Regions from separate parts of the Streptomyces sp. NBC_00316 genome, predicted to be linked through region 2. Evidence: riboswitches for the same ligand, from Rfam matches in the RefSeq annotation. Region 2 holds a riboswitch; the other holds the start of a gene.

Region 1 (14,424 bases), 4.4 Mb from region 2:
GTCTCCCGCGGCTTCTTCCCCCGGGTCGGCATCGACGAGGACCCGGTCACCGGCAGCGCGCACACCGCACTGGCCCCCTTCTGGTCGGCCCGCTTCGGCCGGGACGAACTGACCGGCCTGCAGGCCTCGGCCCGTTCCGGCCTGGTGCGCACATCGCTGCGCGGCCCGCGCACCCTGCTGACGGGCAGCGCGGTGACGGTCGTCGACGGCGAACTGCTGACCACGCTCTGACCGGCGCGAACGGGTGCGTACGGAGCGATCCGCACGCACCCCTTCCTCCGCGCCCCTGCTCATGGCGTCGGCAGCCACCCCACTTTCCCTGCCAGCAGCGCGTACCCGACGAACGCCCCGATGTCGAGCAGCGCATGCGCCGCGACCAGCGGGCCCACCCGCCCCCAACGCCGGTACAGCAGCACGAAGACGACGCCCATCACCATGTTGCCGATGAAGCCGCCGATCCCCTGATACAGGTGGTACGAGCCGCGCAGCACCGAACTCGCCACCAGGGCGGCCGTCGGCGTCCACCCCAACTGCCCGAGTCTGCGCAGCAGGTACCCGACGACGATCACTTCCTCCACCACGGAGTTCTGCAGCGCGGAGAGGATCAGGACGGGGTACTTCCACCACACGTCGGGGAGCGACTCCGGGACCACCGTGAGGTTGAACCCGGCGGCCCGCGCCACCAGATAGAAGGCCAGCCCGGCGCTGCCGATGCCCGCCGCGATCAACGTGCCGCGCCCCAGGTCCGACCGGGGCCGGCTCCGGTCGAAGCCGATGACACGCAGGCTCGTCCCTTCCCTGATCAGCAGATGCGCCACCAGCGCGACGGGGACCAGAGCCGTGGCGATTCCGAAGAGTTGCCAGGCGAGATCGAGCCAGGGCCGCCCGGGCGCGTACGAACTGTTGAGTGTCGCGGCCTGGTCCTTCAGACCACCCGGTTTTGTCAGTGATCCGACAAAACTGATCAGGGCGGACACCCCGCTGGCACCCAGCGAGAGAGCCAGTACCAGCACCGTTTCGGATCGCAGGATCCTCCGTGGCACCGCCTCCCCGGGGAAAGATTCAGCCACCCGCCCCTCCTCCACCTGTACACCCGCCTTCAGTTGTGCATTCGCGTCTCATCCCGCTCCCCGTCCCGCTAGGGTCTCGAATGCAGGTACGAAGATCATGCGCGACAGGCCGGGGGACAACCACCATCGGTGAGGGTGTGGTCCCCCTTTTCCTTGTTCATCCTCAAGGAGAGGCACCACCGACATGGGACGCCACAGCTTGCCCGACGACTACGCGAGGCGAGACGGCGGGGGCGGTTCCCGGCCACGCCGCCGACGCACCGTCGCTCTCGCCACGATGGTCGTCCTCGCGGTGGCGGCAGGTACGGCAGTCGCGGTCCAGGGCGGCCTGTTGTCCTTCTCCGAGTCCTGCGAGGACTCCGCGGTACGGCTCTCCATGGTGGCCTCCCCCGACATCGCCCCCGCCGTGCATGCCGTCGCCGACCAGGCACGCAAGGACGGCGTCCGATCAGACGGGCGCTGCCTGTACGTCCAGGTCGTCGCCCGTGACTCGTACAAGGTCGCCGATGCCCTGTCGGCCGGCACCCGCACCCCGGACTACCAGGTCTGGCTGCCCGACTCCGACCTCTGGCTGGACCGCGCCCAGGGCGGCGGCAACAGCATTCCGATCACCCCGGAGGACTCCATCGCCTCCTCCCCGGTGACCCTCGCCTTGCTCCCGTCGGCTGCGAAGACCCTCGGCTGGCCGAGGAAGAAGTACTCCTGGGCCGAGTTGACGGCCTCGGCCACGGAGTCGGACAAGGTACGCCTCGGGGCGGCCGACCCGGCCCGCAGTGCCACCGGTCTGCTGGCCCTCACCAGCATCGCCGCTTCGTCCGACGAGCAGGGCGGAGACAGCGACACCCGGGTCGCGGCCACCGCCAAACTGCTCGCGCAGCGGATGTCCGACGGCGACACCCAGGTGCTCGAGACGCTGGCTCAGGACGACTCGGGCGCCGAGGGCGGCAATCCGCAGCGCAATCAGGCGGTGCTGCTCTCCGAGCAGGCGGCATTCGCCCACAACGCCGCCTCGGCCGGGAGCGGCAAGCTCGATCTCTTCTACCCGAAGGACGGCACACCACTGCTCGACTACCCGTACACGCTGGTCAACGAGACGAAGCTGAGCACCGACGAGAGCCGTGCGGCACTGCGGTTCATGACACTGCTCGGTCAGGAGAGCGCCCGGCACACCCTGGCGGAGCGCGGCTTCAGGGCGACCGACGGGACGACCGGCGAGGCGGTGGTGGCATCTGCGGGCGGCCGGGCACCGCAGCCGTACGCCACCCCGTCCGCCGTTCCCCCGTCCACCGAGGCGCTCCAGGAGACGCTCGGCATGTGGACGATCACGGTGCAGAGCGCGCGGCTGACCACGGTCGTCGATGCCTCCGGTTCCATGGCCACCATCGTTCCGGGGCGCAATCAGTCCCGGATGGATGTCACGAAGGCGTCGTTGATACAGGCGCTCGACCAGTTCACCCCGAACGACGAGATCGGTCTGTGGGAGTTCGCCACCACGCTCGACGGCGACAAGGACTACCGCACGCTGGTGCCGACCGCCCGGCTCGGCGACCCGGTGAAGGGCGGCGGCACGCACCGCGAGAAGCTCGCTGCCGCGTTCTCCGCGCTCCAGCCTGTGCCGAATGGTGCGACGGGCCTGTACGACACCACGCTCGCTGCTTACAAGGCGGCTCAGGCAACTTATGTGAAGGGCAAGTTCAACGCCGTGGTGATCCTCACCGACGGCTCGAACCAGGACTACCGCTCCATCTCGCGCAGCGGCCTGATCTCGGAGCTCAAGCGGCTCGCCGACCCGGAGCGCCCGGTACCGCTCCTCGCCATCGCGGTCGGTCCCGAGGCCGACCGCGAGGAGGTGGACGAGATAGCCAAGGTGACCGGCGGAGGCGGGTACCAGGTCACCGACCCTGCCGACATCCAGGCCGTCATTCTCCAGGCCGTGATGACCGCCGGACAGAGCAGCCTCGACGCCCAGGAGTAGCCGCCGCTCGGCCGGGAAGGGCGACGAACGGCGGCCCGGGACAGTGACGACGCCGGCCTGACGGCCGTCCCGTCATCCCTGATGGATCAGCGCGCGCGCATCGGATGTGGTGCACTCCAAGGCGGATGGGCTCCCTCATACGGGGCGCATTCGGGCGTTCCGGCAACGCGCCGAGGTGCCGCAGCTGCCGTCGTACGCACGCCAGGAACTGCGGGACAGCCCTCAGGAACCGTCCGGGAAGCCCACCGGCCAGGTGTGCACCGGCTCGCCACTGTGCATCAGCTCGGCGTACCGGCGCGTGGTCGCCGCGAGCGCCGCTTCCCGTCCGAGCCCGGCGTCCAGCCCGCAGTGATACGTGTCCGCCTGCCAGGACGCGCCGTTCACCCGGCGCTTGCAGCGCTCCTCGATGACCGCCAGGTAGTGGTCGCGGTCCGCGGGCTCGATGTTCCAGGCATCGAGCCCCGCCGCGGCGAGCGGCAGCAGTTCGTCCCGCACGAGCTCGACGGCCGGCACCCGGGTCAGCCCGCCCGCCCGCCCCGGGCGGGGCCAGATCAGCTGGGCGTCGATGCCCCTGCGGCAGGCGGTTTCGAAGTTCTCGGCCGCGGCGGCGAACGGCAGCCTGGTCCACACCGGACGGGGCTGTTCCGCGAGTGCCCGTACGAGACCGTAGTAGAACGCGGCGTTGGCGATCACATCGGTGACGGTGGGGCCGGCGGGCAGGACGCGGTTCTCGACCCGGAGATGGGGTACACCGTCGGCCAGCCCGTACACCGGCCGGTTCCAGCGATACACCGTCCCGTTGTGCAGCACGAGCTCCTGGAGCCCCGGTATTCCGCCCTCGTCGAGGACCCGCAGCGGGTCCTCCTCGTCGCAGATCGGCAGCAGCGGGGGGAAGTACCGCAGATTCTCCTCGAAGAGCTCGTAGGCCGAGCCGATCCACCGCTCGCCGAACCAGGTCCTCGGGCGCACCCCCTGGTTCTGCAGTTCGGGCGGCCTGGTGTCGGTGGCCTGCTGGAAGAGCGGCGGGCGGGACTCCCGCCACAGCTCCCTGCCGAACAGGAAGGGTGAGTTGGCTCCGAGGGCTATCTGGACGGCGGCGACGGCCTGGGCCGCGTTCCACACGTCCGCGAACCGTGCCGGGGTCACCTGCAGATGCAACTGGACGGAGGTGCAGGCCGCTTCGGGCGTAATCGATGTGGAGGTACAGACCAGTCGTTCGACACCTTCGATATCGAGCGCGAAATCCTCGCCGCGCGCCGCCACCATTTGATCGTTCAACAGTGCGTAGCGGTCCCCGTCCGAGAGGTTCGCCCGTACCAGGTCCTGACGGCCGAGGGTCGGCAGTATTCCGATCATCACGATTCCGGCAGCGATCTCCCCTGCCTTCCTGTGGGCATATCCGAGACCGGTCCTGAGCTCCTCGGCCAGTTGATCGAATACGCGTCCGTCCAGGCGGTGCGGGACGATGTTCACTTCCAGATTGAACATCCCGAGTTCGGTCTGGAAATCAGGGCTCGCGATCCGCTCGAGGACCTCCGCATTCATCATCCGCGGCAGACCGTCCACCCCTGCCAGATTCAGCTCGATCTCCATGCCCATCAGATTGCGCGGCCGGTCGAACCTCCGCTCCGCCAGGAGCCTCCCCAGCCCCTCCAGGCACAGGTGGAGCTTCCTCCGGTACCTCTGCCGATCGGACAGGTCAAAGGTGCCCGCGACGACCTTCTCCCCCATCGAAGCGTCCCTCCTCGAGTGGGCGGCCCGCGCCCCAGGCCGCTCGCGTCACGGTCGATAATGCCCAGGGCAGGTGATCGATAACGCCCCCACGGACAGCGCGGACCGAGTAATCTGAGGACGGCGGCCCGGGGCACATTCCGACGGCATGGAGCACTGCGCAGTTTCCGCCGCGAGGCGGGTGGTGAAAACGCCGACGTGTTTCGGCCGACCGCGGCCGGGAAAAAACACCAGGCAGCAACTGCGCCACGCACGCCGAATCAGCAGATTCTCCGCATAATAAAGTCCGGATACCGCCTTGCCGGCAATAGCTGCGGCGGCTAGCGGAAACACCGTGTGAACACCTGTCGTATAAACTCCGCGGACGAGGCAGAGAGTTGACGCACCGGCCCAGTCACCGGCCCCCTCTGGCCCCGCACGCCGACAGCGCCGTCTGCCCCAGCCCACGCATCACCGTGTCTCCGAAGTGAGAGGCGACCCACTATGCCGCTGCATGTACCCCCGGCTCCCGCGCCCGCCCTGCGCAGCGTCCTCGCGGCACTCGGTTCACCCACCGCAGTCCGCGAGGCCCGCACCCCCGCTCTCCGGTCCGTCCAGGGACCGCTGAGCCCCGAACTCCCGCTCCCCGTCCATGTGCTGGACCGGATCGGCCCGAGCGGGGTCGCACCGCGCACGAGCCTGGCCGGGTGGCGCTTCCTGATCCGCAGCTCGGAGCGGGCCGTCGCGGCGGCCGACACCATGCTCACCCCGGACGGCTGGACCTTCTCGCACTTCTTCGAGGGCCCGTACATCGCCTCGACCGAACTCGCCCTGCGCCAGGCGGAGACGTTGACGCCGCACTACCAGCCGCGTCTGCTGTCCATCCCTGAGCTCTACATGCTGACGCTGTGGCTGCACGAGGACATCGAGGCCGACGCGTCGGCCGGCGCCCTCGCCCCCACCGATCTTCTGGTGCCGCTGGCCCCCGCACCACCGGGCATCGCTGCACACCGTCCGCACCGGGTCGCCGATCTGCTCCCCGTGATGACCCTGCGCATCACCCCGGGCCGCTCCGGCCCTCTGCTCGGTTCACCGGCCTGACCACAGCCCGCCTCCGGCTCGCCGTACTGTGCCCCGCCACCGTTTCCGGTGGTGGGGCACAGTACGGCGCAGGGGCACTCGGGGCCATCCGGACTAGTCCGGTCCGGCCACTCCGAACCACCCGAAGGGACAGTGCAGTTGTGTTGAACCGTCCGGCCGGGTGACGCGTCATGAGAGTAGGACAAGCGCTGCTGCGAAATCCCTGCGGATTGACGCCCGTGGGGCAACACTGGGACCGGACCGATTGATACGGGGGGCGGCCATGAACACATCGTCAAGCCGCAGGACACTCACTACAACGCAGCGAAAGAACCCATCCATGTGCCAGCACCAGCCACCCTGCCCGTCCGCAGACTCAGCCGACCGGGAAGCCGCCCGCCTCATGGCGCACCACCCGGAACAGGGCTGGAGTCTGCTGTGCAACGGCGTCCTGCTCTTCGAGGACACCGGTGAGCTGCTCCCGGACGGACAGATCATCGCCCCGCACCGTCCGCTGGACGCCGGCCGGGTGATGAAGGCCGCCTGACGCGGCCCGTACGAACAGGGGCCGGCCCGGAGAAGATCTCCGCACCGGCCCCGACGCATGTCCGCGTCACACCCCAGGGGTGGTTCAGTTGTCGTACTCGTCCAGCGGCGGGCAGGAGCAGACGAGGTTGCGGTCACCGAACGCACCGTCGATCCGGCGCACCGGCGGCCAGTACTTGTCGGCGGCCGAGACGCCGGCCGGGAAGACAGCCTCCTCGCGGCTGTAGCCGTGGTTCCACTCACCGCCGACCATGGCGGCCGTGTGCGGGGCGTTGCCCAGCGGGTTGTCGTCCGCACTCCACTCGCCGGAGGCGACCTTCTCGATCTCCTCACGAATGGCGATCATCGTGTCGCAGAACCGGTCGAGCTCGGCGAGGTCCTCGCTCTCGGTCGGCTCGATCATCAGCGTGCCGGCCACCGGGAAGGACATGGTCGGCGCGTGGAAGCCGTAGTCGACCAGACGCTTGGCGATGTCGTCGACGCTGACACCGGTCTCCTTGGAGATCGGCCGCAGATCCACGATGCACTCGTGCGCCACCAGACCGGCCGGGCCGGTGTACAGGATCGGGTAGTGCGGTTCCAGACGCTTGGCGATGTAGTTGGCGGCGAGTACGGCGACCTGCGTCGCACGCTTCAGACCCTCCCCGCCCATCAGGCGTACGTACGCCCACGAGATCGGCAGAATGCCGGCCGAGCCCCACGGAGCGGCCGAGATCGGTCCGACACCGGTCTCGGGGCCGGCGGCGGACTGCAGCGGGTGGTTCGGAAGGTAGGGCGCGAGGTGCGCGCGCACGCCGACCGGGCCGACACCCGGGCCACCGCCGCCGTGCGGGATGCAGAAGGTCTTGTGCAGGTTCAGGTGCGAGACGTCGCCGCCGAACCGGCCCGGCTTGGCGAGACCGACCAGCGCGTTGAGGTTGGCACCGTCGACGTACACCTGACCGCCGGCGTCGTGCACCTCGGCGCAGATGTCGGCGACGTGCTCCTCGAACACACCGTGCGTCGACGGGTACGTGATCATGAGCACGGCCAGCTCGTCGCGGTGCTGCTGGATCTTGGCGCGGAGGTCCTCGACGTCGACCTCGCCGTCGTCGGCGGTCTTCACCACGACGACCTTCATGCCGGCCATCACCGCGCTCGCGGCGTTGGTGCCGTGCGCGGAGGACGGGATGAGGCAGACGGTCCGCTGCTCGTCACCGTTGGCCCGGTGGTAGGCGCGCACGGCCAGCAGGCCGGCGAACTCGCCCTGCGAGCCGGCGTTCGGCTGAATGGAGACCGCGTCGTAGCCGGTGACCTCGGCGAGACGCTCCTCCAGCTCACGGATGAGCGTCAGGAAACCCTGTGCCTGCTCGGCCGGCGCGAACGGGTGCAGCGCACCGAACTCGGGCCAGGTGATCGACTCCATCTCCGTGGTCGCGTTCAGCTTCATGGTGCAGGAGCCCAGCGGGATCATGCCGCGGTCCAGCGCGTAGTCGCGGTCGGCGAGCTTGCGCAGGTAGCGCAGCATCGCGGTCTCGGAGCGGTGCTGGTGGAAGACCGGGTGGGTGAGGAAGTTGTCGGTGCGCAGCAGGGCCTCGGGCAGCACGTCGGCGGCCGAGGCGTCCAGCGCCTCGATGTCACCGTCGGTGCCGAAGGCGGCCCAGACGGCCTCGATCTGCGAACGCGTGGTGGTCTCGTCGCACGCGAGGGAGACGACGTCGGCGTCGACGAGCCGCAGGTTGACCCCGCGCTCGCGGGCGCCGGCGACCACCTCGGCCGCCCTGCCGGGGACCCGCACGGTGAGCGTGTCGAAGTGGACGCCCGTTTCGACGTCGACGCCGGCGGCCCGCAGACCCTCGGCGAGGATCGTGGCGTAGCGGTGCGTGCGCCGGGCGATCGTCCGCAGCCCGTCGGGGCCGTGGTAGACGGCGTACATCCCGGCCATGACGGCGAGCAGCACCTGAGCGGTACAGATGTTGCTGGTGGCCTTCTCACGGCGGATGTGCTGCTCGCGGGTCTGCAGGGCCAGCCGGTACGCCTTGTTGCCGTCCGCGTCGACGGAGACACCGACCAGGCGGCCGGGCAGGCTGCGGGCGAACTTCTCGCGTACGGCCATGAAGCCCGCGTGCGGGCCGCCGAAGCCCATCGGCACACCGAAGCGCTGCGTGGTGCCGACGGCGATGTCCGCGCCGAGGTCGCCGGGCGAGGTGAGCAGGGTCAGGGCCAGCAGGTCGGCGGCGACGGTGACGATCGCGCCGAGCTCGTGCGCCTGGTCGATGACGGGCTTGATCTCCCGGACCGCACCGGAGGCTCCCGGGTACTGCAGCAGCACGCCGAAGACACCGCGCTCGGCGATCTCCGCGGGGATGCCCTCGGTGAGGTCGGCGACGACGACCTCGACACCGGTCGGCTCGGCGCGGGTCCGGATCACGGCGACGGTCTGCGGCAGGGCGTCGGCGTCGATCAGGAAGACGCCGTTCCTGACCTTGCCGACACGCCGCGCGAGCGCCATGGCCTCCGCGGCCGCGGTGCCCTCGTCGAGCAGCGAGGCACCGGAGGTGGGCAGCCCGGTGAGCTCGGCAACCATCGTCTGGAAGTTGAGGAGGGCCTCGAGGCGGCCCTGCGAGATCTCCGGCTGGTACGGCGTGTAGGCCGTGTACCAGGCGGGGTTCTCCATGACGTTGCGCAGGATCACCGGCGGGGTGAACGTGCCGTAGTAGCCGAGTCCGATCATCGGGGCGAGGACCTGGTTGCGGTCCGCGAGGGAGCGCAGCTCGGCCAGGACCTCGGCCTCGGTGCGGGCCGCCGGCAGCTGCAGCGCCTCGGCGCTCTTGATGACATCCGGCACTGCGGCCGCGGTCAGGTCGTCGAGCGAGCCGTAACCGACCTGGGCGAGCATCTTCGCCTGCGCCTCGGCATCGGGTCCGATGTGGCGCTCTTCGAAGGGGATGCCCTGCTCCAGCTGGGAGAGCGGAGTGCGACGGGGGGTCATGGTGGAGGCCTCCTGGTCTGTCACGACCTGCGAGGGGCACCGCGGCGCGGGTGCCCTGACGGCCTCCCCCTCTGTCATCTCAACCTGAGAGCTTCACCGGCCCGCCCAGTGGCGTACCGGCTTTCACCGTCGGTGAGGAAGGGAACCGTCCCGGCATCTGCCGCCACGAAACCCGCCCTGCTTTCCAGAGTGACCTCGTCCATGCGGTACGGGGGCCTGAGAGATTCCGGGGAGGATTTGCTCCTTCGGCGCCTGCCGGATGTGCTCCGGTGGACTCTCCCGCACGGGGTCATCAGCCATAGCCAGCCTACCAGCGGGGTTCGTGTTCGAGTTCTCGAGTGGCCGATACCCCGGATCTGCACTTTCGTAGTGGCTGTGGAGTAGCCGCGACCAAGGAGGGACCGTGCAGACCGACATCGATCCGCGCAGCCTGATCGGCCGCAAGGCGTTCGACCGCGCAGGCACCAAGATCGGCACCGTCGACGAGGTGTATCTCGACGATGCGACCGGTGTACCCGAGTGGGCCGCCGTGCGCACCGGGCTGTTCAGCAGGGATGCCTTCGTCCCGCTGGAGCCGAGCGAATTCGTCGAGAACTCGCTGCGCATCCCCTTCGACCGTGCCCTGATCAAGGACGCGCCCGACTTCGGAGTCGGCCGCCATCTCTCACCGGAGCAGGAGCTGCAGCTCTACCGGCACTACGGTCTGGACTCGCCGCCCGAGGAGCCGGCGCCGGACCGCGACTTCGGCAGGCTGGCCGGCCAGGACGAGTAGTCCACGGGGTCGCGCACCAGCGGCAGCGGGTCGGCGGGCTGCAGCTCCGGATCGTCGACACGGAACGTGCGCACCCGGCCGGGCGGCGACTCGGGTTCTTCGAACCGCACCGTCACCCGGCCCACTCCGCTGCCCTGTACCCACCCGTGGCCGAAGGTGTCATGGCGTACGTCGTGCCCGGCGGGCCACCGCCGGGCCGCGAGCTGCTCGGCGGTCACCTGCTCCTGTGCACCGTCCGCCGGGGCCTCCCCGCGGTCGGCCGCGCCCGCGCCCGGGTCCTCGCGGGCCGGGTCCTCGGGCGCGGCACGCTCACCGGCCGCCTGCGCGAAGAGATCTTCCTGGGTGTAGTCGGCGAGCCCCGTGACACCCACCCCGAGGAGCCGTACGCCTCCGGTCGTGTCCACGGCCTCCAGAAGCCGCGCAGCGGCCTCTCTGACCACCGCGGGGTCGTCCGTGGGGCCCCGCAGCGTCTCGGACCGCGTGAGCGTCGAGAAGTCGTACCTGCGGACCTTCAGCACCACGGTCCGTCCCGACCGCTCCGCTCCCCGCAGCCGCTGTACACACCGGTCGGCCAGGCGCTCGACCTCCGTCCTGACCCGGACCCGGTCGTGCAGGTCCACGTCGAAGGTGTCCTCGACCGAGACCGACTTCGCGTCGCGCTCCGCGACGACGGGCCGGTTGTCGTACCCGAGGGCCATCCGGTGCAGGGCGACGCCGTGGGCCTTCCCGAGCAGTCTCACGAGCTCCGCCTCGCCCGCCACGGCCAGGTCATTGACCGTGGTCATCCCAGCGCGCCGCAGATGGTCCCCGGTGGCCGGTCCGACACCGGGCAGGATCCGTACCGACATCGGCGCGAGCAGTTCGCGCTCGGTGCCCGGCTCGATCAGCAGCAGCCCGTTCGGCTTCGCCTCCTCGGAGGCGATTTTCGCCAGCATCTTGGAGCCCGCGAGGCCCACCGAGCCGGTGAGTCCGGTGACCGCTCTGATCGCTTCGCGCAACTGCTCACCGATGGCCTGCGCGGACGCGGTGTCGTCCGCCACCCCGCCGGCCTCCAGGTCGACGAAGGCCTCGTCCAGGCTGAGCGGCTCCACCAGGGGCGAGAGCTGCCCGAGCAGGTGCATCACCTGGTCGCTGACCGTCCGGTACAGGGTGAAGTGAGGCACCAGATAGGCGGCATGGGGCGCCAGCCGCCTGGCCTGGGCTGTCGGCATCGCCGAGTGCACCCCGAAGCGCCTCGCCTCGTACGACGCGGTGGCGACGACCCCGCGCGGCCCCAGCCCGCCCACCACCACGGGCTTGCCGCGCAGACTCGGCTTCGCCGCCTGCTCCGCAGAGGCGTAGAAGGCATCCATGTCGAGATGCAGGATGGTGGGCGCGGCTCTCACATCAATCGATGCTGCCCTACACCACTGACAATCGCCGCGCTCCGGATCCGCCCCCGTCAGACGGCGCGGTTGCGCCGCCGTGCGAGTTCGTCGGTGGGATTGTTGCCGATCAGCGTCTCGCCGGTGTCGACCCGCTCGCCGTGCAGCTGCGACAGTGCGGCGTCGACATCGTGCCAGACCACCCCGACCGCGATACCGAAGACCCCCTGGCCCCCCTGGAGCAGATCCACGACCTCGTCGGGCGAGGAGCATTCGTAGACGGTCGCACCGTCACTCATGAGCGTCATCCGCTCAAGATCCCTGAATCCCCGGGCCCGCAGATGCTGGACCGTGGTGCGGATGTTCTGCAGGGCGACGCCCGTGTCGAGGAAGCGCTTCACGATCTTCAGCAGGACGACGTCCCTGAAGCTGTAGAGGCGCTGTGTGCCCGAGCCGTAGGCCGGGCGCACGCTCGGCTCCACGAGCCCCGTGCGCGCCCAGTAGTCGAGCTGCCGATAAGTGATCCCTGCTGCCGCGCACGCCGTCGGCCCGCGGTAGCCGATGTCGTCGGCCGCCGCCCCGTCGCCTACCAGGGCCGCCGGCTGAACCGGTTGCCTGATGGTGTGGCCGGCTGTACTTCCGTGCTGCCGATACGGCCCACCTGCTGCCGTACCGTCGCCGCTGCTTCTCACGCCGACCTCCGTCCTTGACCTGCCATCTCGAAGGTAGGCAGTCACCCGGGGTGCGTCAACGATCGCCACACTCGGCACGCCGAGTGATAATCACCCTGAGAGTGGTTTCCCGTGTCTCCTTCCCGGGAAAGGCTTGTCGGATGCGCTGACGGCTACCCCGCAGGACGGTCACTGACTGTTGGTACCGAAGTCCTCCGGCGAGATCTGGTCGAGGAACTCCCGGAACTTCTCGACCTCATCCTCCTGCTCGTCCGGGATGGCGATACCGGCGTCGTCGAGCACCCCGTCACTGCCGTAGATCGGCGTGCCGGTGCGCAGCGCGAGCGCTATGGCGTCCGACGGACGCGCGCTCACCTCGACCCCGCCGGCGAAGACCAGCTCCGCGTAGAAGACCCCTTCGCGGAGGTCCGTGATGCGGACCTCGGTGAGCTCCTGGCCGAGGGCCTCGAGCACATCCTTGAAGAGATCATGGGTCAGCGGCCTGGCCGGAGCCATGCCCTGCTGCGCGAAGGCGATCGCGGTCGCCTCGCCAGGACCGATCCAAATGGGGAGGTACCGGTCGCCTCCCACTTCACGCAGGAGCACGATCGGTTGGTTGGAGGGCATTTCCACCCGGACACCCACAACGTCGAGCTCGTTCACACAGCAACCCTAGGACGTGCTCGGCAGGTTTGGGTAGTCGGGCTCCTCCGTGATCAGTGGAGTCTGATCCGCAGAGCCGTCTGCACAAGCGCCGAATGAAGCCGTACGGAGAGCTCCGCAAGCTCCTTCGCCGTGGCCTCCGCATGTGCTCTGGTCTGCGGATTCCGGTGTCGGCGCAGAGGCGCCACCACCTGTTCGATCAGCCCGGCCTCACGCTCCGCGGCCCCTCTCATGGCCCGCAGATGACGCGGTTCCAGACCGAATCGCCCCAGATCCGCCACAAGTTTGGCCACGGTCACGGTCTCGGCGTCGTATCCGCCGTCCGCCGTCGGAGCGACGAGGCCATACGACTCCCACTCCTCGAGGTCACTCTCGGTGACCTCGGCGGCCGCCAGCAGCTCGGCACGGCCGATCCGCGCAGCAGTGGCGCGTCCCGGCTCGGCATCCCAGGAACCGTCGGGGAGGTCCCGCTGCCCGCCCGGGGACGGCAGGGAGATCTGCTCGCCGCGGGCGAGAGCGTCCAGGTGCTCACGGATGACCTTCAGCGGGAGGTAGTGGTCCCGCTGCATCCGCAGCACCTGGGCCAGCCGCTCCACATCGTCGGGCCGGAACTTCCGGTATCCGGAAGGCGTCCGCTGCGGCTCGACGAGCCCCTCCGCCTCCAGGAAGCGAATCTTGGAGATGGTGACTTCGGGAAACTCGTCCCGCAGCTGCAGGAGCACCGCGCCGATGCTCAGCGCACGGTCGTCGGCGGTGGCGGTGCCGTGACCGGCACCGCCCGTCGGTGTTCTCAGCATGGACCTTCCCTGACGGGTCAGATGCCTCGCTGGCTTGCGTAGAAGACCAGCCGGTACTTCCCGATCTGCACTTCGTCGCCGTTGGACAGCGTGACGGAGTCGATGCGCTCACGATTGACGTAGGTGCCGTTGAGGCTGCCGACGTCCCCGACCGTGAAGCTGCCGTCGGCGTTCCGGCGGAACTCCACGTGCCGGCGCGAGACCGTCACGTCGTCGAGGAAGATGTCGCTCTGCGGATGGCGGCCGGCCGTGGTCAGCTCGCTGTCCAGCAGGAAGCGGCTGCCGGAGTTGGGGCCGCGGCGCACCACCAGCAGCGCCGAGCCGAGCGGCAGGGCGTCGACCGCGGCCTGGGCCTCGGGAGAGAGGGACGGCACGGACGTCTGCCCCGTCGCCTCCGCCTCGTACGCCTCGAGTCCGGAGATGGAGATGGTGGAGGTCGTCTCAGAGGGACGCTCGGACGGAGCCCCACCCCTCAGCGGCGCACCGCAGTTGGAGCAGAAACGACTGGCCTCGGCGTTGCGATGGCCGCACCTCGTACAGACCGGCATGGACGCAAACCCTCCACCCGCACTCGAGGTTGATGGATCTCCGAAACCTATGCGGCCCGCACCGGCAGGGTCAACAGACGACGCGCCGGAACCACCCGGAATGTCACCACCCGCACCCGCCACCTCATCGCGGAAGAGCGGGCGCTCCGTGCCCTGCTCATCGGCCTGGCCATGGCGCGGTGCGCGATGGCGCGCAGCCTCGTCGCGGGCGCTCTTGCCGAACAACTTCGCAAACAACTTCACGGGCGATTCCCCTT
Region 2 (14,424 bases):
GCTCGACGAGCACCCCGAGATGGCCCGCCGGATCCTCGACGGGGGCCACGACCTCGGCAACCACACCCAGCGGCACATCGATATCTCGGCGATGGGCGAGGCGGCGGCGTACGCGGAGATCACCGGCTGCGCGCAGCGGCTGCGCCGGCTCACCGGCTCCATCGGCACCTGGTTCCGCCCCTCGCGCACCCGGTCGGCCACCCCGCTCGTCCAGCGCCTCGCGCGCCGCGCGGGCTACCCGCACGTCCTCTCGTACGACGTGGACTCCCTCGACTTCACGTCTCCCGGTGCCGCGGCCGTGACCCGCAAGGTCGCCGGGGAGATCCGCAACGGGTCGGTGGTGAGCCTGCACTTCGGCTATGCGGACACGGTCGCCGCGCTGCCTCTCCTCCTCACCGAAATCGACCGCCGCCAACTGCGCGCGGTGACGACCACGGAGCTGCTGACCTGATGCCTCCCTCCACCAAGCGCACCGCAGCACTGCTCGGGGGCGTCCTCATCGCCGCACTCGCGGGCTGCGGCATCCCCGCCGGGAAGGGGAAGGGCGAAGCTGCCGCACCGCCCGTCGGGCCGAAGGCCGCCGCCCGGGCGAACGCCACCCCGCAGCACGTCGCCCCGCCCGTGCCGCCCGGACTCGCCGGGATGCCGCCGGTGCTCGACTCCACGGACGTGTACGCGGCCGACCGGCCCGGAAAGCTCTCACCGGACGTCAGGAACTTCCCGGCGCGGGTGTACGTGCCCAACACCAAGTCCGACACCGTGTCGGTGATCGACCCCAGGACCTACAAGGTCATCGAAACCATCCCGGTCGGCCACCAGCCGCAGCACGTCGTCCCGTCCTGGGACCTGAAGACGCTCTGGGTCAACAACGACCTCGGCGACACCCTCACGGCCATCGATCCGGCGACCGGCAAGGCAGGCAGGACGGTCGCGGTCTCCGACCCGTACAACCTCTACTTCACGCCGAACGGCACGTACGCCGTCGTGATGGCCTCGATGGACCGGCAGCTGGTCTTCCGTGACGCGCACACGATGAAGACGGTCAAGACGGTTCCGGTCCACTGCGCGGGCGTCAATCACGCCGACTTCTCCATGGACGGCCGGTACTTCATCGTCTCCTGCGAGTTCTCCGGCGAACTCCTCAAGGTCGACACCGCGAGGATGAAGGTCGTCGCTCAGCAGAAGCTGCCGTTCAAGGGCGCGATGCCTCAGGACGTGAAGTTGTCGCCTGACGGCGGGACGTTCTACATCGCGGACATGATCGCGAACGGCATGTGGGTCCTGAACGGGCAGAAGTTCACCACCCCGAAGCTGTTGCCGACCGGCAAGGGGGCCCACGGACTGTACGTCAGCCGGGACTCCAAGGAGATGTACGTCACCAACCGCGGTGAAGGCTCCGTCTCCGTCTTCGACTTCGCCAGGAACAAGCTGACGAAGAAGTGGCGCCTGCCGCACGGCGGCAGCCCCGACATGGGCGGCGTCTCGGCGGACGGCAAGGTCCTCTGGCTGTCCGGGCGCTACGACGCCGAGGTGTACGCGATCGACACGGCCACCGGCAAGCAGCTCGCCCGGATCCCGGTGGGCAGCGGACCGCACGGACTCGCCGTCTACCCGCAGCCGGGCCGCTACTCGCTCGGCCACACCGGAGTCTTCCGCTGACCCGTCGCGGGCCCGCCGCTCATCCCGCGATCAGCAGGGCCTCCGAGCCCACCGGCCGGTAGCCCGCCGCCTGGAACGTCCGCACGCTGCGGGCGTTCCCCGGCGACTGCTGCGCCCACACCACCTCGTCCGGCACCAACTGCCGGGCCGCCCGCGCCAGGCGCTCCCCGAGCCGCCGGCCACGTGCCTCCTCCGCCACCTCGACCGCCGCCTCCCAGCGCCCGGCGACCCCACGGCCGAGAATCAGCACCCCGCCGTCGGCGGCCCAGACCCGTACCTCGTCGCGGTACTTCATCGCCCGGGCGACCCGCGGATGTTCCGGGTCCGCGATCTCCCGCAGTCCGATCTCCGGGTCGCCCGGCAGCGCACCCGCGACCGTCAGCAGGTCGATGGTGTTCATGTGCCGGCCGGTGCGGGCCAGCAGTGTCCCCAGGAAGTGCGGGTTCATCGTCGCGGCCAGCGGATCGCCGGGGGTGGCGGCCAGCGCCGCCCGTACCCACGCCGGATCCTCGTCGGTGAACACCACCGAGTGGGCGGTGAGGGCCAGCACCCCGGCGTCCCGCGCGTTCGGCTGGGCCACCACCGTCGTGCCCCCGTCGGGCGGCGGGAACCGTCCGTGCGCCGCAGCGGTCAGGATCTGCGCCAGTGCGTCGGTCATGAAGCGGTCCACTCCCCGGTCCCGGGCTCCGTCCGCCGTCCGCGGACACCCCACCATGATCGGCGATGGCCGCCGCGATCGGCACCGGTCGCGCCCGTTAATCTGGCCCCGTCAGTTAGGCATCATGAAGGGGCGGAACAGTGGCGGACATCGAGTCGGCGCGCAAGGCATTCGAGCGGTTCGACGTGAACGGCGACGGGCTGATCTCGGCCGCGGAGTACACGAGCGTGATGGCGCAGCTGGGTGACCCCTACGTCACCGAGCCGGTGGCCCAGGCCGTCATCAACTCCCACGACGGGAACGGCGACGGTCTGCTCACCTTCGACGAGTTCTGGGCCGCCCAGAACAAGGGCTGATCGCCGGAAGGCCCCCCGGCCGTGGCCGGCCGGGGGCCGATCCCGGATCAGGCGGATCCGGTCCCCGGCCGACCGGTCAGGCGGCGAAGTTCCGGGACAGAGAAGCCTGTTCGTCGATCTCCATCAGGTCGGGGCGGGTGTACCGCTCCGCCCGGGCGTGGTAGTCGAAGTCCCCGCGGACGAGCCCCCGGTAGTCCTGGACGCAGCGCTCGAGCGCCGCGCGTGCAGGTCCTTCGATCCGTGCGGCCTCTATTTCCTCGACCAGTTCCTTTTCCGCTCGCTGGACCCGGTCTGCGATCCACGCCAGCCATACCCCGGCCTCGTCGACGGCTTGCTGGAGTGACCCGCCGCGGTCCCGTTGAATGAGCCGGACGGTATTGTGCTCATAACCGAGCATGGCTTCCTTCTCGAACGAGCAGATGTCGTTGCAGAGCCCCGAGTGATCGGCCACCGCATTGCGCAGTGCGATATATGCGGGAAGGGAGCGGGCGGATTCCGGGAGATCTATTCCGGCGGTGATTTCGTGCAGGTCGAGGAATGGCTGCATGGCCACCGAGTCACGACGGTGCTTCACGAAGTCGACGGTGCTCGGCACGTGGCCCGCGGCCCGGTCGACGGCCTCCGCGTAGTACGTCCACAGCCAGGCGACCGTGTCCCTGCGGAACTGCCGGACCCAGCGCGGCGACCGTCCCTCGCAGGTCCGCAGCATCAGACCGTCGAGCGCGTGCTCCATGGGGCCGCTCGGTGCGCCGGCCCCGTCGAGTACGTCCACCAGTCGGGTGATGGCCTCCTCGCACATGCGCGGATTGCGGCCGGCCGGGCCGTCGTCGAACTCGTCGTCGACCAGGAACGCCCAGAAGAGCCACTGGCAGAAGAGGTCGAGATGCTCCTGCGAGGCGCCCGGGAATATCAGGGATATCCAGAGTTCGGGACGCGTCCGGATCATTTTCTTGCGGGCCACCGGGGACAGGACGAGATCGCTTTTAGCCGCCCATTCCCAGGCGGCTTCCTTGGTTGTCTGAATGCCTGGATTGCAGCCCGTGCTCTCGAACGGCATATGGAATTCTGGAAGCGCAATTTTGCTCATGTTACCCCTCGTCTGAACGGTACGAACAGGGAATGGGAATGAGTCGCTCTTACGAATCAGTGCGGGTGCGCGGGCCATCGATTCACGGGGAGCTCATCGCTGTCCTCTTTCCTCCGCCGGGGCCGGGGCATCGGAGCCGGGCCGCTGACCCAGGCGGCAAACCGCATACGTACAGCGATCGCGCCACCACTCGTCGCGTCCAGTGAACCCCCAGAGCGCAGTGGATGGAAGCAGTTTCTGACCGAAACTGCTTGATCGTCGCGAACGCCTGCTCGCTTATGAGCAGTTGGTGAACCTGTGGGTTGAGTGACTTCGCTGGTCGGCGGGCCGGAACTGGCCTGTCCGTCCGGGGGGTGCACTTCTTTGACCGCCCGCCCGCTCCCGCGTCGGCAACCTTTGCCGCCCTCCCTCTTGACTACGGACAAATAGGGAGGAAACTAGCAAATACACCAGGCACCGTTGAGAGCCGCACCACCGGTGGAGACGTTCACCGGGTGAGTGACCCCCAGCTCGGCAACTGGCCAGGCCCCCGGCAAGGCACGTATCGATATCGGAACCGTCGGCGACGACTGAAGATTCCGGATCGGCACGAAGGACCGGGGGCTGCTGTATGTGCGGGCACGGGAGCCCCGACCGGCGCCGTACGACACGAAGGCGCTGACCGGGGCTACGGCGTCAGCACTCGATGATGTTCACCGCGAGCCCGCCGCGCGCGGTCTCCTTGTACTTCACGCTCATGTCCGCGCCCGTCTCCTTCATGGTCTTGATGACCTTGTCGAGGGAGACCTTGTGGCTGCCGTCGCCGCGCAGTGCCATCTTCGCCGCGGTGACGGCCTTCACCGCCGCCATGCCGTTGCGCTCGATGCACGGGATCTGGACGAGGCCGCCGACCGGGTCGCAGGTCAGGCCGAGGTTGTGCTCCATGCCGATCTCGGCGGCGTTCTCGACCTGCTCGGCGGAGCCGCCGAGCACCTCGGCGAGGGCGCCGGCGGCCATCGAGCAGGCGGAGCCGACCTCGCCCTGGCAGCCGACCTCGGCGCCGGAGATCGAGGCGTTCTCCTTGAACAGCATGCCGATGGCGCCCGCGGCGAGGAGGAAGCGGACGACACCGTCCTCCTTCTCGGCCTCGGTGGCGCCGCCTGCTGCGAAGTTCATGTAGTAGTGCAGCACGGCCGGGATGATGCCCGCGGCGCCGTTGGTCGGGGCGGTGACGACGCGGCCGCCCGCGGCGTTCTCCTCGTTGACGGCCATGGCATAGAGGGTGATCCACTCCATCGCATGGGCCTGCGGGTCGCCCTCGGCGCGCAGCTGGCGCGCGGTGTTCGCGGCGCGGCGGCGGACCTTGAGGCCGCCGGGCAGGATGCCCTCGCGGGACATGCCGCGCGACACGCACGCCTGCATGACGCGCCAGATGTCGAGCAGACCGGAGCGGATCTCGTCCTCGGTGCGCCAGGCGCGTTCGTTCTCCAGCATCAGCGAGGAGATCGACAGGCCGGTCTCGCGGGAGATCCGCAGCAGTTCGTCGCCGGTGCGGAAGGGGTGCTTGAGCACGGTGTCGTCGAGGACGATCCGGTCCTCGCCGACCGCGTCCTCGTCGACGACGAAGCCGCCGCCGACGGAGTAGTACGTCTTCTCCAGGAGCAGGGCGCCCTCGTGGTCGTACGCGAAGATCGTCATGCCGTTGGCGTGGTACGGCAGCGCCTTGCGGCGGTGCAGGACCAGCTGCTCGTCGGCGTCGAAGTCGATCTCGTGCACGCCGAGGAGGTTGATCCGTCCGGAGGTGCGGATCTCGGCGACCCGGTCGTCGGCGGACTCGACGTCGACGGTCCGGGGGGACTCGCCCTCCAGGCCGAGCAGGACGGCCTTGGGGGTGCCGTGGCCGTGTCCGGTGGCACCGAGCGAGCCGTACAGCTCGGCGCGTATCGAGGCGGTGTGGGCGAGCAGGCCCTCGTTCTTCAGCCGGCGCGCAAACATACGGGCCGCGCGCATCGGGCCGACCGTATGGGAGCTGGACGGGCCGATGCCGATCGAGAACAGGTCGAAGACCGAGATGGCCACGGGTGACTCCTAAGGGTTGGTAGACGTCGTTGTCTGCCGGGTGGTGCGGTACGGACCGGTCGGCCCGAAGAGCAGCGGGACAAGGGATGGGGCACCGCGCTCACTGTCCAGTGTGCGTGGTGCCCCGCCCCAAACGTACGAAAAGTGACCCGGACTACTTCAGGCCGGGGTACAGCGGGAACTTCTCGGCCAGCGCGATGACGCGGGCCTTGAGGTCGTCGGCGTCGTACGACGGCTTCAGTGCCGACGCGATGATCTCGGCGACCTCGGTGAAGTCCTCGGCCTGGAAGCCGCGGGTGGCCAGGGCCGGCGTGCCGATCCGCAGCCCCGAGGTGACCATCGGCGGCCGCGGGTCGTTCGGGATGGCGTTCCGGTTGACCGTGATGCCGAGCTCGTGGAGCCGGTCCTCGGCCTGCTGGCCGTCCAGCTCGGAGTTGCGCAGGTCGACGAGGACCAGGTGGACGTCCGTGCCGCCGGAGAGGACGGAGACGCCGACCTCGGTGACGTCCGGCTGCACCAGACGCTCGGCGAGGATGCGGGCGCCGTCCAGGGTGCGCTGCTGGCGCTCCTTGAACTCCTCGGTCGCCGCGACCTTGAACGAGACCGCCTTGGCCGCGATCACGTGCTCCAGCGGACCACCCTGCTGACCGGGGAAGACAGCGGAGTTGATCTTCTTGGCGAGCTCCTGCGTCGAGAGGATCACGCCACCGCGCGGACCGCCGAGGGTCTTGTGCGTGGTGGTGGTGACGACGTGGGCGTGCGGCACCGGGTTGGGGTGCAGTCCCGCGGCCACCAGGCCGGCGAAGTGCGCCATGTCGACCATCAGGTACGCGCCGACCTCGTCCGCGATGCGGCGGAAGGCGGCGAAGTCCAGCTGGCGGGGGTACGCCGACCAGCCGGCGACGATCAGCTTCGGCTTGGACTCCTTGGCGAGACGCTCGACCTCGGCCATGTCCACGACACCGGTCTCATCCACGTGGTACGGGACCACGTTGTAGAGCTTGCCGGAGAAGTTGATCTTCATGCCGTGGGTCAGGTGACCGCCGTGGGCCAGGTTCAGACCCATGATCGTGTCGCCCGGCTTCAGCAGAGCGAACATCGCGGCGGCGTTGGCCTGCGCACCCGAGTGCGGCTGGACGTTCGCGGCCTCGGCGCCGAACAGTGCCTTGATCCGGTCGATGGCGATCTGCTCGACCACGTCGACGTGCTCGCAGCCGCCGTAGTAGCGGCGGCCCGGGTAGCCCTCGGCGTACTTGTTGGTGAGGACGGAGCCCTGGGCCTCCATGACCGCGACCGGAGCGAAGTTCTCCGAGGCGATCATCTCGAGGGTGGACTGCTGACGGTGGAGCTCGGCGTCGACGGCGGCGGCGACGTCCGGGTCCAGCTCGTGGAGGGAGGAGTTGAGAAGCGACATCTGGTGGTCCCTTGGGGTCTTTAGTTGCCGGAGAACTCGGTGTACTCGTCAGCGGAGAGCAGGTCCTTCGGCTCCTCCGTGATGCGTACCTTGAACAGCCAGCCGCCCTCGAAGGGAGCGGAGTTCACCAGCGCCGGGTCGTCCACCACGTCCTGGTTGGAGGCGACGACCTCGCCGGTCACCGGCGAGTACAGGTCGCTCACGGACTTGGTCGACTCCAGCTCGCCGCAGGTCTCGCCCTCGGTGACCGTGTCACCGACCTCGGGGAGCTGGGCGTAGACGACGTCGCCGAGCGCGTTGGCGGCGAACTCGGTGATACCGATCGTGGCGACACCGTCCTCGACGGCCGACAGCCACTCGTGCTCCTTGCTGTAACGCAGCTGCTGGGGGTTGCTCATGGTCTGAATTCTCCTGTACGTGGGGGAGTGCTGGTGAACAGTGGTCTTAGGGGGTGAGACGCGATTACGTCACTTCTGCCGCTTGTAGAACGGCAGCGACACGACCTCGTACGGCTCGTGGCTGCCGCGGATGTCCACTCCGACGCCCGCGGCGCCGGGCGCGGCGTGCGCGGCGTCCACGTACGCGATGGCGATCGGCTTGCCGAGGGTGGGGGACGGGGCACCGGAGGTGACCTCGCCGATGACCTGGCCCTCGGCGACGACGGAGAAGCCGGCGCGCGGCACCCGGCGGCCCTTGGCGATCAGACCGACCAGCTTGCGCGGCGGGGCGGTCTCGGCGCGCTCGGCCGCGGCCTCCAGCGCCTTGCGGCCGACGAAGTCGCCCTCCTTCTCGAACTTCACGACCCGGCCCAGACCGGCGTCGAACGGCGTCAGCTCGGTGGTCAGCTCGTGCCCGTACAGCGGCATGCCGGCCTCCAGCCGCAGCGTGTCGCGGCAGGACAGACCGCACGGGACCAGGCCGTGGGAGGCGCCTGCCGCGGTGAGGGCCTGCCAGAGCTGCTCGGCGTGCTCGGGAGCGACGAACAGTTCGAAGCCGTCCTCGCCGGTGTAGCCGGTACGGGCGATCAGCGCGGGCACACCGGCGACGGTGCCGGGCAGGCCCGCGTAGTACTTCAGACCGTCCAGGTCGGCGTCGGTGACCGAGGCCAGGATGGCGGGGGACTCGGGGCCCTGGACGGCGAGCAGCGCGTACGCGTCGCGGTCGTCGCGCACCTCGGTGTCGAACCCGTCGGCGCGGGCGGTCAGCGCGTCCAGCACGATCTGGGCGTTGCCGGCGTTGGCGACGACCATGTACTCGGTCCCGCCCAGGCGGTAGACGATCAGGTCGTCCAGGATGCCGCCGTCCTCGGCGCAGATCATCGTGTACCGGGCGCGGCCGACGGCGACGGTGGCGATGTTGCCGACCAGTGCGTAGTTCAGGAACTCGGCGGCCTGCGGGCCGGTGACCGTGATCTCACCCATGTGCGACAGGTCGAAGAGGCCGGCCTTCGTGCGCACCGCGTTGTGCTCTTCGCGCTCACTGGCGTACCGCAGCGGCATGTCCCAGCCCGCGAAGTCGGTCATGGTCGCGCCCAGCGAGCGGTGCAGGGCGTCGAGGGCGGTGAGACGGGGGGCGTTGCTCATGAGGTGTGGCTCCCAGGGCATGACGGCGAGGACGATCCCTCCCCATCTGTCATCGGAACCTGAGAGGTTCGCCGAGAGACCCCTGAGGGGTAACGGCTTGCACCTTGGGTGGAGACGCGCACGGCGGCTCGCTTTTCAGATCTGCCTCATCCACGCGGTACGGGGCCTGAGAGATTCAAGGGAGGATCTTGCTCCTTCGGCGCCCGGCACGAACAGTCACCGGAACTCTCCCGCGCGGATTCAAGCGGCCTTTATGCAGTTGGCCGGGTCATCATCGCACGCATTGCGGAAGAGTGGAGCGTCGGTACCCCATGGGGGAAACGACGGGTGGCACGGTTGTCTCGCATTGCCTTTTCTTTACACTTCGTGAGCAGTGTGCTTGACCGACAGGGGGAGGCCGATGACATTGCAGCGGTACGCGACGACCGCGGGGGTCGCGCACGGCGCGATGCCTGCGCAGGCGGGCACACCCGTCCGGGAACGGCTCGGCACGCACGCACCCGTCGTGCGCGATCTGCGCGAGCGCGGCGGGCGCAGCCCGCGCGGCCTGCACTTCGCCGCGGGCGATGTGGTGGTGGTCTCCGGGCTGCCCGGCAGCGGCAAGTCGACACTCATCCGGCGGACGGTGGCCGTACGGGCCATCGACTCCCAGGACACGCGGGACCGGTGGGCAGGGCGGATGCCCCGCTTACTCCCGTACGCCCTCTACCGCCCGCTCGTCCGCGTCGCCCACTACTGGGGACTGTGGCGCGCGCTGCGCTCCGGTGACTCGGTGGTGGTCCACGACTGCGGGACCCAGGCGTGGGTACGGAGGTGGCTCGCCCGTCATGCACGGCGCCGCGGCCGTGTTCTGCACCTTGTGCTGCTCGACGTCACCGCACAGGTGGCGAGGGAGGGCCAGCGCGAGCGCGGCCGCGGAGTCTCCGGTTACGCCTTCGCCCGGCACCGCAGGGCCGTCGGCCGTCTGCTGCGGGACACCGAGGCCGGCACCCTGCCGCGCGGCTGCTGCTCGGCGGTGCTGCTGGACCGGGAGGCTGCCGGGTTGCTGACCCGGATCACGTTCGCGCGGATGTAGGGGCTTCCGGCGCGCGGGGGCGCACCGGAGTTACTGTTCTGCCGCAAGGTATGGGGTGAGAAGGGGAAGCAGTGGACATTCCGGCACAGGTCCAGGTCCATCCGCAAGGCGGATGGCCGGCCAACGAGCTCGAAGAGGTGCTCGGGGCCTCGCTCGGCATCCCGGAGGCGGGCGGCCGGCTCGTCGAGGTGCTCGGCCGCAGCCACCTCTGGGTGCCGCTCCCCAACGGTGGCGGCCCCGACGCCCCGTCGCTCGACCTGCCGACGGTGGAGATCGAGGGCGCCGCGTACGTCCCCGTCTTCAGCTCCGAACAGCAGTTCCTGAGCTGCGTGGGTGCCCATATGCCCTTCACCGTGGCGCCCGCCCGTGAATTCGCCCGCGGACTGCCCCCGCAGCTCGGTATCGCGGTGAACCCGGGCGGCGCCGTCGGCATGCCACTGCCGCCGCCCGCCGTCGCCGAGCTCTGCCGCACCGGACGCACCTCGCTGGACGGACCGGCCAGCGGCGGCCGGGTGCGGCTGTACGAGCCGGACTGGCAGGAGGAGCCCGTCGACTTCCTCGCCGCCGCGGCCGGCGAATTCCAGGAGACCGGCGTCGTGCGCACCGCCCGCCGGGCGCTGGCCAGCATCGAGGGCGGCGCCCCCGTCCTCTTCATAGGAGTCGAGTTCTCGACCTGGGACGGCGCCGGCCGCAACGCCCCGATGGACGCCCTGGGCCGCGCCCTCGGCCGTGTCGAGACGCCCTGGCCGGTCAACCTGGTCCTGCTCGACGTGGCGCAGGACCCGGTCGCCGACTGGATGCGGGACAGGATCCGGCCGTTCTACGAGCGTGCGGACCACTAAAGCCTTCTGCAACACGCTCAGGGTCCCCCGACGGCCGTCGCACCCCGGCGGCCGGGGTGCGACACCGGCAATCCGTGGCGTCAAGTCGGTGTCAAGGACGCGGCCTAAGCTGGTTTGATGGCCAGGGCCCAGGCCACCGAGGTGCACCCGCGTGCCCCGGGAGCAACGGGCCGACACAGTGGATCGAAGAGGGGCGGGACCCAGGGTGAGTGCGTCAGGCACCGCGGCGGCCGGACAGGTCGAGCACATGCTGCGCCAGGTGACGCCCGGGCGCTACGACGCGTACGAGGCGCTGCTGCGGGCCCTCGCCCAGGGCCGGGTCTGGATGCTGCTCTGGCACGGCCGGGCCGGATCGCCCGACGCCCAGTACGGGAACATGGAGGTCGACGGGCTCGGCTACGCCCCCTGTGTGACCTCCGCCCAGGAACTCTCGGCCAGTGGCTGGAACCGGGCCCATGAAGTGGTCGGCGGCGTCGACATCGCCCGCGCCCTCTTCCCCGACCGCTGGGGCATCTGGCTCAACCCGCACGCCCCCGGGGGCGGTGTCGGCATCCCCTGGCTGGACCTGCGGCGGATCGCCACCGGACTCGACCGGATGCCCGCCGGACCGCTCCGGCTCACCGAACCGGCCATCGAGATCCCGCAGTTCTACGCACTGCTCTCGCAGAACGCCCATCACACCCCCGCGGTCCGTTCCCTGCGCCGCGCCTGGGTGCAGCCCGCGCTGGGTGTCCCCTATCTCGCCATCGGTCTCGATCTCTACGACACGAGTCAGTCCTCCGTCGACGCGGTGCGCGCGATGATGCAGCAGTCGATCGGCGCGGTCCCGGACGGGCTTCCCGTCTCGACCGTCGCGATGTCCGACGAGTACGACCCGGTCGCGATGTGGCTGCGCGCCAACGCCCGCCCGTTCTACGACCGCGAGGCCCACGCCGCGCCCGCCCCTGCCGTCGGCTACGGCTACCCCCCGGCCCACGGCTGACCCGTCGGGCCGGCCGTCAATTGAGGCCGGGATGAACCCCGTTGGGGCACCTGTCCGATCTGGGCGAAGAGTGCCGACTTGGTCCGCTGGGGCGATCACGACGTCCGGATAACGGATCCGGCAGGTCACATCACGGTTGCGCATCCATTCCCCGCCAGGGCTGGCGGGTGATCCGCGGCGCGTTGAAGACTCCCCGGAACAAGAGGCGTTCGGTCCCCTGCGCGACCTGCGGCTTCTGGTTGGACCGGTAGATCTGCTCCACCCGCACCACCTGCTTCTTCCGTACCACCCGCACCAATCGTGCGACTTGCACCTGTGATGTGAACAAGCCGCTACAGCGGCGGGCACGGGCCGGCCACAGTCGGTCGAGCCGAGAGGGGTCCCCACAACGATGACGGCACCACTGCACGACAGCGCGGCCGAGACTGCGACCGTCGATGTCACGGCCGATGTTTCGGCCAAGGACATCGAAGGCCGTTCGCCAGGACGTATCGCCTGGACACGGCTGAAGCGCGACAAAGTGGCGCTCGCCGGTGGTGTGGTCGTCATCCTGCTGATCCTGATCGCGGTGTTCGCACCGCTGATCGTGAGTCTCCTCGGCCATCCGCCGAACGACTTCCACGAGGATCTGCTCGACCCGGACCTCGGCATCCCCAAGGGCTCCTTCGGCGGGATCAACTCGGACTACCTGCTGGGTGTCGAACCCACCAACGGCCGCGATGTGTTCAGCCGCATCGTCTACGGAGCGCGTATCTCGCTCCTGGTGGCCTTCCTCGCCGCGGTGGTCTCCGTGGTCATCGGCAGCATCCTCGGTTCGGTGGCCGGGTTCTTCGGCGGCTGGGTCGACGCACTCATCAGCCGGCTGATGGACCTGCTGCTCGCCTTCCCGCAGCTGCTGTTCACCATCGCCCTCGTCACCGTGGTGCCCGACTCCCTCTGGGGACTCACCGGCACGGGCGTGAGGATGGGCGTGCTGATCGTGGTGATCGGCTTCTTCGGCTGGCCCTACATCGGCCGTATCGTCCGGGGGCAGACGATGTCCCTGCGCGAGCGGGAGTACGTCGAGGCGGCACGCAGCCTGGGCGCCGGGCGGGGCTACATCCTCTTCAAGGAGCTGCTGCCCAACCTGGTCGCGCCGATCCTCGTCTACTCGACGCTGATCATTCCGACCAACATCCTCAGCGAGGCCGCGCTCAGCTTCCTGGGTGCGGGTGTGAAGCCGCCGACCGCCTCGTGGGGCAAGATGCTCTCCGACGCGATCAACACCTACCAGGCGGACCCGACATACATGGTGGTCCCCGGACTCGCGATCTTCATCACCGTTCTGGCATTCAACCTCTTCGGCGACGGGCTGCGTGACGCCCTCGACCCGAAGGGCAGCTGAGTCGACCCCCAAAAGGTCTCCGGCGCGAGCCGGTTGGCACTCGATTGACCGTCGGGCGCGGACTGCGTACCACGGGCCACACCACATCACGGAGGTTGCAAGACAGTGAATCGCTCACGGAAGGCAGTTGCGCTCACGGCCCTCGCGGCCGCGGTTGCGCTGACCGCCACCGCTTGTGGCGGAGGGGACAGCGACAACAAGTCCTCCTCGTCGCAGGGTGCCGGTTACGACGCAGCCACCAAGGGCAAGGTCATCAACGCGTCCGACAAGAAGGGCGGCACGCTGAAGCTGATGTCCCCTCAGGACGTCGACTTCCTTGACCCGGCCCGTGCCTACTACGGCTTCGTCTGGAACATGCAGCGGATGTACATCCGCCAGCTGCTCGCGTACGACTCGAAGCCCGGTGAGGCCGGCACCAAGCTGGTCCCCGACCTCGCGGAGTCCCTGCCGACGCTGAGCAACGGCGGCAAGACGTACACCTTCAAGCTGAAGGCCGGCGTCAAGTTCGAGGACGGCACGCCGATCACCTCGAAGGACATCAAGTACGGCGTCGAGCGCGTCTTCGCGCAGGACGTCCTCTCCGGCGGCCCGACCTACCTGATCGACATCCTCGACCAGGGCCAGAAGTACCCCGGCCCCTACAAGGACAAGGACCCGAACAAGCTGGGTCTGAAGTCGGTCCAGACGCCGGACGACCAGACGATCGTCTTCAACCTGGCGAAGCCGAACTCGGACTTCTCGTACCTGATGGCGATGGCCGACTCCTCGCCGGTGCCGGCGGCCAAGGACGACGGCGCGAAGTACACGAACCACCCGGTCGCCACCGGCCCGTACAAGGTCCAGTCCTTCAAGCCGGGCAAGGAGACGATCTTCGTCCGGAACACCAACTGGGACCCGAAGACCGACCCGATCCGCAAGGGTCTGCCGGACAAGGTCACCTTCACCGTGACCTCGAACCCGGACGACATGGACGCCCGTCTGCTTTCGGGCGACGTCGACTACGCGGTCGACGGCACCGGTGTGCAGCAGGCCGCCAAGATCAAGATCCTGCAGAACGCCAAGTACAAGGCCAACGCCGACGACCCGTTCAGCGGCTACATCCGGTACTTCGCGTTCCCGCAGACGGTCGCGCCGTTCGACAACATCGAGTGCCGCAAGGCGGTCATCTACGCAGCCGACCCGAAGTCGCTGCAGACCGCCCGTGGTGGCCCGACCAGCGGTGACCTCGGCGCCAACATGCTGCCCCCGGGCATCCCGGGTTCGGACAAGTCCTACGACCCGTTCGGCCTGACCCAGGGCAAGCCGCAGGTCGACAAGGCCAAGGAG

Evidence for each region. Region 2 has a riboswitch for glycine ahead of gcvT (glycine cleavage system aminomethyltransferase GcvT). Riboswitches for the same ligand answer to the same signal wherever they lie in the genome.
Region 1: another riboswitch for glycine. It lies ahead of gcvP (aminomethyl-transferring glycine dehydrogenase); the one in region 2 lies ahead of gcvT (glycine cleavage system aminomethyltransferase GcvT).

The regions. Positions count from the first base shown of each region.
Region 1 is NZ_CP108023.1:7,376,904-7,391,327, reverse strand. Features, by position in the region: gene OG878_RS32875 (PhzF family phenazine biosynthesis protein) at 1-231, shown strand, start outside; gene OG878_RS32870 (CPBP family intramembrane glutamic endopeptidase) at 291-1,070, opposite strand; gene OG878_RS32865 (substrate-binding domain-containing protein) at 1,255-3,045, shown strand; gene OG878_RS32860 (glutamate-cysteine ligase family protein) at 3,268-4,776, opposite strand; gene OG878_RS32855 (hypothetical protein) at 5,260-5,856, shown strand; gene OG878_RS32850 (DUF5999 family protein) at 6,176-6,382, shown strand; gene gcvP (aminomethyl-transferring glycine dehydrogenase) at 6,467-9,352, opposite strand; glycine riboswitch at 9,547-9,644, opposite strand; gene OG878_RS32840 (PRC-barrel domain-containing protein) at 9,756-10,124, shown strand; gene OG878_RS32835 (DNA polymerase IV) at 10,049-11,509, opposite strand; gene OG878_RS32830 (MerR family transcriptional regulator) at 11,566-12,180, opposite strand; gene OG878_RS32825 (bifunctional nuclease family protein) at 12,349-12,822, opposite strand; gene ftsR (transcriptional regulator FtsR) at 12,876-13,619, opposite strand; gene OG878_RS32815 (FHA domain-containing protein) at 13,637-14,410, opposite strand.
Region 2 is NZ_CP108023.1:2,995,849-3,010,272, reverse strand. Features, by position in the region: gene OG878_RS13255 (polysaccharide deacetylase family protein) at 1-451, shown strand, start outside; gene OG878_RS13250 (YVTN family beta-propeller repeat protein) at 451-1,659, shown strand; gene OG878_RS13245 (GNAT family N-acetyltransferase) at 1,679-2,317, opposite strand; gene OG878_RS13240 (EF-hand domain-containing protein) at 2,458-2,673, shown strand; gene OG878_RS13235 (terpene synthase family protein) at 2,750-3,760, opposite strand; gene OG878_RS13230 (L-serine ammonia-lyase) at 4,436-5,818, opposite strand; gene glyA (serine hydroxymethyltransferase) at 5,973-7,232, opposite strand; gene gcvH (glycine cleavage system protein GcvH) at 7,253-7,630, opposite strand; gene gcvT (glycine cleavage system aminomethyltransferase GcvT) at 7,700-8,815, opposite strand; glycine riboswitch at 8,961-9,058, opposite strand; gene OG878_RS13210 (AAA family ATPase) at 9,216-9,890, shown strand; gene OG878_RS13205 (enhanced serine sensitivity protein SseB) at 9,962-10,732, shown strand; gene OG878_RS13200 (enhanced serine sensitivity protein SseB C-terminal domain-containing protein) at 10,938-11,714, shown strand; gene OG878_RS13195 (hypothetical protein) at 11,845-12,027, opposite strand; gene OG878_RS13190 (ABC transporter permease) at 12,106-13,098, shown strand; gene OG878_RS13185 (ABC transporter substrate-binding protein) at 13,204-14,424, shown strand, end outside.